Regions from separate parts of the Stenotrophomonas sp. PUT21 genome, predicted to be linked through region 1. Evidence: predicted binding sites of a transcription regulator. Region 1 holds the regulator's gene; each other region holds the start of a gene.
The links. Region 1 encodes HrcA, which represses chaperone genes, less so after heat shock. Its sites were predicted from a motif close to TTNGCACTCNNNNNNNNNGAGTGCNAA; they were not measured.
Positions count from the first base shown of each region.

Region 2: rpoH (RNA polymerase sigma factor RpoH) is a predicted target of HrcA. The motif match lies at 1,332-1,358, and genes of this name have one in related genera.
Region 3: ACTT2I_RS15890 (co-chaperone GroES) is a predicted target of HrcA. The motif match lies at 1,328-1,354, and genes of this name have one in related genera.

Region 1 is NZ_CP197645.1:1,309,145-1,311,407, reverse strand. Features, by position in the region: gene grpE (nucleotide exchange factor GrpE) at 1-442, opposite strand, end outside; gene hrcA (heat-inducible transcriptional repressor HrcA) at 525-1,592, opposite strand; gene recN (DNA repair protein RecN) at 1,718-2,263, shown strand, end outside.
Region 2 is NZ_CP197645.1:3,539,491-3,541,753, forward strand. Features, by position in the region: gene purD (phosphoribosylamine--glycine ligase) at 1-345, shown strand, start outside; gene rpoH (RNA polymerase sigma factor RpoH) at 446-1,321, opposite strand; gene ACTT2I_RS16040 (hypothetical protein) at 1,770-2,263, opposite strand, start outside.
Region 3 is NZ_CP197645.1:3,504,610-3,506,872, reverse strand. Features, by position in the region: gene ACTT2I_RS15895 (endonuclease) at 1-1,108, opposite strand, end outside; gene ACTT2I_RS15890 (co-chaperone GroES) at 1,402-1,689, shown strand; gene groL (chaperonin GroEL) at 1,789-2,263, shown strand, end outside.

The DNA of each region.
Region 1 (2,263 bases):
GGACCACGCTGCCCGGCGCCGCGCCAGGCGCGTCGACCTGGCTGATGGCCTGGTGGTGGTCCGGGTTGAAGGTCTGGCCGGTCGGGTCGAGCAGGGTCAGGCCATTGTCGGCGGCGACCTTGAGCAGCTGCTTGTAGGTCAGTTCAAGACCTTCGCGCAGCGGGCTCGGGTCACTGCCGGCGGCATTGAGGCCGGCATCGAGGCTGTCGAAGACCGGCAGCAGCTCGCCGAGCAGCTTCTCATTGGCGAAGCGGCGCGCCTGTTCGACGTCGCGGGCCACGCGCTTGCGCTGGTTGTCCAGGTCGGCGCGCTCGCGCAGCGACTCCGAACGCAGCAGCGCCAGCTCGTTGTGCAGGCTGTCCAGCTGCTGCTGCAGGGACGGCTCAGCGGCCGGCTCGCCGGCGGGATTCTGGGATGCGATATCTGACTGATCTTGGTTCATTTCCGGATCCTTGGCGGTGACTCTCCGCCTCCACCCACCCCTATGTGGGCGCGGCTACGGGATTCAAGAGTCCAGAGCTGCTTTATGCGCGATCGCGGGACAATCCGCCGCCAGCGGACGAGCCCAGCGCGGCCCCGAGCACCTGGGCGGTGGCTTCCACCAGCGGAATCATCCGGTCGTACGCCATCCGCTTCGGGCCGATCACCCCCAGCACGCCCAGCACCTGGCCATCGGCCGAATACGGCGCGGTAACCAGCGAGACGCTTTCCAGCGGCATCACCCCGGTCTCCTCACCGATGAAGATGCGCACTCCCGGGGCCTGGATGGTGCGCTCAAGCAGCTGCAGGATCTCGCGCTTGCTGGCGAACACGTCGAACAGCTCGCGCAGGCGCTCCAGGTCGGACAGGTCCTGCACGCCCATCAGCCGGGTCTGCCCGGCCAGCACCATGTCATCGGCCGGCGGCACCATGGCCTGCTCGGCCAGCTCGATGCTGTGCGCCAGCAGCTGCTCCATTTCCGACTGCGCATCGCGCAGCTCCAGCAGCAGCCGGGCCCGGATCTCGGCCAGGGGCCGCCCGGCGCAGTTGGCATTGAGGTAATTGGCGACCTGCTCCAGCTCGCCCGGATCGAAGCTGCGGCGCGGTTCGATCACCCGGTTCTGCACTTCATTGTCGGCAAACACCAGGATCGCCAGCACCCGGCGCGCGTCCAGCGCCACGAAATCGATATGCCGGAACGCGAACTGCTCCCGGCGCGGGGCGCTGACCACCCCGACGAAATGGCTCATCGCCGAGAGCAGCTCCGACGCACTGCCGAGCAGGGCCTGGGTGCCGGTGCCGGTGGCCAGCTCGGTGCGCAGGCGGCTGAGCTCGCCCTCGCCCGGCGGCTGCATCTTGACCAGGCTGTCCACGAACACCCGGTAGCCGTGCGCGGTCGGCACGCGCCCGGCCGAGGTATGCGGCGAGCTGAGCAGGCCCAGGTCTTCCAGGTCGCCCAGGATGTTGCGGATCGTGGCCGGGCTGACGTCCAGGCCAGCATGCCGGGCAAGGGTCTGCGAGCCGACCGGCTCCCCATCTTGGATGTGGCGCGCGATCAGCGTCCGCAGCAGATGGCGGGCACGCGGGGCGAGATGGGACGCGGAAGGATGCATGGAATCAGCCTGTGAGACGCCCACTTAGATAATGGCTGCACGGGGCGTTGGCAAGTCATTGGAGACGCCCCCCGCCCATGCTAGCTTGCGCGGCTTGGAGTCGCCCCTCGTGTACAACGTAGACCATGCTTAGACATCTATCGATCAAGGATTTCGCGGTCGTCCGCGCCACCGAGCTGGAATTCGGCGCCGGCATGACCGTGGTCTCAGGTGAAACCGGCGCGGGCAAGTCGCTGATGGTGGACGCGCTGGGCTTTCTGTCCGGGCTGCGCGCCGACAGCGGCGTGGTCCGCCACGGGGCCGCGCGCGCCGAGCTCTCGGCCGAATTCGCGCCGCTGGCCGACGCCCCGGCGCGCCAGTGGCTGCGCGACAATGAACTGGACGACGAAGAACAGTGCCAACTGCGACGGGTGATCCGCGCCGATGGGGGTTCGCGCGCCTTCATCAATGGCCGCCCGGTGACGCTGACCCAGCTGACCGAGCTGGCCGGCATGCTGGTGGAGATCCACGGCCAGCACGAACAGCAGGCCCTGCTCTCGCGCCCTTCGCAGCTCTCGCTGCTGGACGCCTTCGCCCGCAACGACGCCGAGCGGGCCCAGGTCCGCCAGACCGCGGCGCGCTGGCAGACGCTGGTGGACGAAGCCGAGGCACTGTCGCGCCAGGGCGACGTC
Region 2 (2,263 bases), 2.2 Mb from region 1:
ATCGACGAACGCCTGGACACCGTGGAGGCGCAGTGGGACCCGCGCCCGTCGCTGGGCGTGGTGATGGCAGCCTCGCCGTATCCGGAGACCCCGATCACCGGCGAGGTGATCCACGGCCTGGACGCGGTCGCCGCGACGGCCAAGGTGTTCCATGCCGGCACCACGCTGGACGCGCAGGGCCAGGTGCTCAGCGCCGGCGGCCGTGTGCTGTGCGTGGCGGCATTGGGCGGCACGGTGGGCGAAGCACAGCGCAACGCCTATGCCGGCGTCGGTGCCATCCACTGGACCCATGAGTTCCACCGGGGTGATATCGGCTGGCGGGCGATCGCACGCGAGCAGGGCTGAGCATCGAAGCGGGTCCCATCAAAGCGCTGGCGTCAGCGTCAGAAAGCAGAAAGGCCCGGCATCAGCCGGGCCTTTGTGCGTGACCGCGCCAGTCACTGCATCACGCAGTAAACAGCGCCTTCATCTTCTTCAGGGCGTTCGCCTCGACCTGGCGGATGCGCTCGGCGGACACGCCGTACTCATCGGCCAGCTCCTGCAGCGTCACCTTGCTGTCCGCGTCCAGCCAGCGACGGCGGATGATGTCGCGCGAACGCGCATCCAGCTCGGCCATGCCTTCGCGCAGCAACTGCAGCTGATTATCTTCGCTGTCCATCCGCTCGTACGCCATCGAAGGATCTTCTTCGTTGGCGCGCAGGTAGGCAGCCGGCGACGGCGGCGCATGATCGTCATCGTCATCGCTGGAGAGATCGAAACCGATATCGCGACCGGACAGGCGCGACTCCATCTCGAGCACTTCGCGCTCGGACACGTTCAAGTCCTTGGCCACCGCGCTGACTTCGGCCGCGTTCATCCAGCCCAGGCGGGTCTTGGACTTTCGCAGGTTGAAGAACAGCTTGCGCTGCGCCTTGGTCGTGGCGACCTTGACGATGCGCCAGTTCTTGAGGATGAACTCGTGCATTTCCGCACGGATCCAATGCACCGCGAACGACACCAGGCGAACGCCCATGTCCGGGTCGAAACGCTTCACCGCCTTCATCAGGCCGATGTTGCCTTCCTGGATCAGGTCGCCCAGCGCCAGGCCGTAGCCGTTGTAGCCACGGGCGACGTGCACCACGAAACGCAGGTGGGAATGGACCAGCTCGCGCGCGGCGTCCAGATCCAGCTCGTCGCGGAAGCGGCGGGCCAGATCCTGCTCGTCATCGACCGACAGCACCGGGATCTGGTGCACGGCACCGATGTAGGCGTCCAGCGAACCGAGCGCACTGGGAATCGGGAGATTGTTTGCCACAAGGGCAGTAGAGGTGTTCTGGCTCATAGCACTCATCTTAGCAGTCCCGGAATTGGACTGCTAAAGGGGAAAGAAGTTCCAGCGTTCTGTTCATGGGACGCTGGCACCGAAGACATCCCTAACGTACCGCGAAATGATGACAGTGGCGAGAGGCAGGAAATAGGAGATTTAATCCAATTAAATCAATTTGATAGAGGGATGAATTGGGCGGGCGCGCGTGTTTTCTGACTGAACAGGCCGGCGGGAAGCGCCCATTCAGCCCGGAAAGGTTGTCGGCAGTTCAGCCAGGCATGGCCTGGCTCTACCCGAAATCGCCCTTTTGCCCGGTCGTGCGATGGCGCCGCACCCGATCGCCCCACCGACGCCGACCGCCAACACCGCCATCGCCGGTAGTGCCACGCCATGCGTGGCAGGCCCAAACCGACCGAAGCCGCGCACCCACGGCCATGCGTGGCCGGCCCAACCCCACCGAAGCCTAGTAGTACCCCGCCATGTTCAGGAAGAACCCCTTCTGGTCGTACTTCAGCTCGGTCATGTCATCGCTGAACTCGGTGAAGTTGTAGCCCACCCCGACCTTGAAGTTCTCCCCGACCCGGCGGTCCACGCCCACCAGCCAACCCTTGCGCACGCCACCCTCGTGCACCTTCAACCAACGGTGCTCGGCCAGGCCTTCCCACTGTGCGAACAGGCGGTAGCGCAGCTGCAGCGCGGCGAAGTCGGCACGGCTGTCCAGCCACGCGCCCTCTCCCCGGCCCGTGCGGTAGTCGCCCCACCGCGAGGCCAGCTTGCCAGCCACTTCCCAGCGCGCGCCCAGCTGGCGGATGCCTTCAAGCGAGAGGATCTGAGAGCGCTGGTCGTACAGGTTGCCGCCCTCCTGCCCGAGCGAGGCCACATCGTAGAGATAGGTGAACTTGCCGAAGCCGGCCCAGCGGGTATTGTCGTGCGGGCGCCAGGCGAAGCCCATGTTGG
Region 3 (2,263 bases), 2.2 Mb from region 1:
GATACGCATCGAGAATCCTGCCGCTGTTGTTGGGATCTTCGTCGGCGATCTCCAGGATGGTCCAGGTGCTGGTGCCCGAGCCGCTGTACGGGTAGGCGGTGTGGCCCTTGATGGTCTCGTGCAGCGAGCAGCGCAGCTGGCTGGGGGTGGCGGTGTTCACCTTCGCGTAGTAGTCGCCCGGGGTGCCGGGGTTGCCCGGATCGGGCGGGGTGGCGGTGGCCACGGTGAAGGCGATGCGCGTATCGGCGGCCGGGCGCGCGCCCTGGGCATCCTTTACGCGGGTGGCGCGGATGTCGAAGCGGCAGGCTTCCCCCGCCACCAGCGCGGTGTGGGTGGCCAGCGTGAAGCGGGTACTGGTGGTCGGGTGGCTCAGCGCGACCGTGCCGGACTGGCCGCAGCTCAGCGCGAAGGCGCCGCTGGAGAGCGTGACCGGCTCACTGAAAGTGACGCTCAGGTCGGCGGCGGCCGGGAAGGTGCTGGCGCCCTGTTCGGGGGTGGTCGCGGTGACCGAGGGCGCCGTGTTCGGGCCGGTCGGGCCACCGCCGCTGAAGGTCTGGCCGGGGTTGCAGGCGTCGAAGGTCTGCCCGGCCGATTCCGCCCAGGTGAAATGCGCGTACTGGCTGCCGGTGCCGGTCAACTGCAGGGAGGTGCCCGGGGCGGTGCTGTTGGTCTCGCTGACCGGGAGGTTCTGGCTGGTCAGGCCCGCCGCGGGGCCCCCGGCGGCGGTGATGGTGCCCTCGTAGCTGAGGAACTGGACCACCTTGCCGCTGGCATCGACCAGAGCGATGCCGTCGTTGGGACCGTTCTGGAGGCCGTTGGTGGGGTAGTTGACCGTGGCCAGCCGGGCGCTGCCGCAACTGGCGGTGCCGGCCGGGACGGCGTTGTTGGCGTAGACCGCGGCGGCCGAGGGGGTGCTGCCGTTGTAGAGGTAGAGCCGGTAGCCGGACAGGTCCTCACCGGCGGTGGCGACCACCTCGATCGCCTCGCCCACATCCCCGGCCGGGGTGCTGTCGTCGTAATGCAGTTCATTGATGAATACATCGGCCCGGGCCGGGCTGGTGGCAATTACCAGCAGGCAGGCCAGGGACAGCGGCGTCAGCAACCTCATCTACGGCTCCTTGTGATTGGTCAGTGCCGCTCGAATCTACGCAATCCAGATGACACATCGATCGGCCTGTCGGGTTCGACCTTTCGCATTGAGAACTGGGTCAAACATTCACGTCCCGGTGCCGGCCGGCAAAAAAATCCGGCCGGGTGCCCTTGAAAGGGCAGGGGCCAGCACCATCTCTGCTCTGTCCCGCACCGTCGGGTTTTTTCGTGAGCGTGGCTGGCAGTCGCCCTGTGCGAGTGCTAACATCGCCAGACTTTCCTAGACCAATCAACAACTTAAAAGGGTCTCACATGAGCATCAAGCCGCTTCATGACCGCGTCGTAGTCAAGCCGATCGAAGCCGACGAAATCTCGTCCGGCGGCATCGTGATTCCGGATTCCGCCAAGGAAAAGTCGACCAAGGGTGAAGTCGTGGCCGTCGGCCCGGGCAAGCCCCTGGACAACGGCAGCGTGCGCGCGCCGTCGCTGAAGGTCGGTGACAAGGTCATCTACGGCCAGTACGCCGGCAGCAGCTACAAGTCCGAAGGCGTCGAGTTCAAGGTTCTGCGCGAAGACGACATCCTCGCCATCGTCGGCTGAGTGGGCGTCGCCGGGCCTGGCCTGGCGCTGCCGGATATTGCTTCGTTCCGTCATTCATGACGCCGGGCTTGGCCCGGCTCAACAAAAAAGGTAATCGCAATGGCTGCCAAAGATATTCGTTTCGGTGAAGACGCCCGCGCCCGCATGGTTCGCGGCGTCAACGTTCTCGCCAATGCCGTCAAGGCCACCCTGGGCCCGAAGGGCCGCAACGTCGTGCTCGAGAAGAGCTTCGGCGCGCCGACCATCACCAAGGACGGCGTCTCCGTCGCCAAGGAAATCGAACTGGCTGACAAGTTCGAGAACATGGGCGCGCAGATGGTGAAGGAAGTTGCTTCGCGCACCAACGATGACGCCGGCGACGGCACCACCACCGCCACCGTGCTGGCCCAGGCCCTGATCCGCGAAGGCGCCAAGGCCGTCGCTGCCGGCATGAACCCTATGGACCTCAAGCGCGGTATCGACAAGGCCGTGATCGCCGCCGTCGCCGAGCTGAAGAACATCTCCAAGCCGACCGCTGACGACAAGGCCATTGCCCAGGTCGGCACGATCTCGGCCAACTCGGACGAGTCGATCG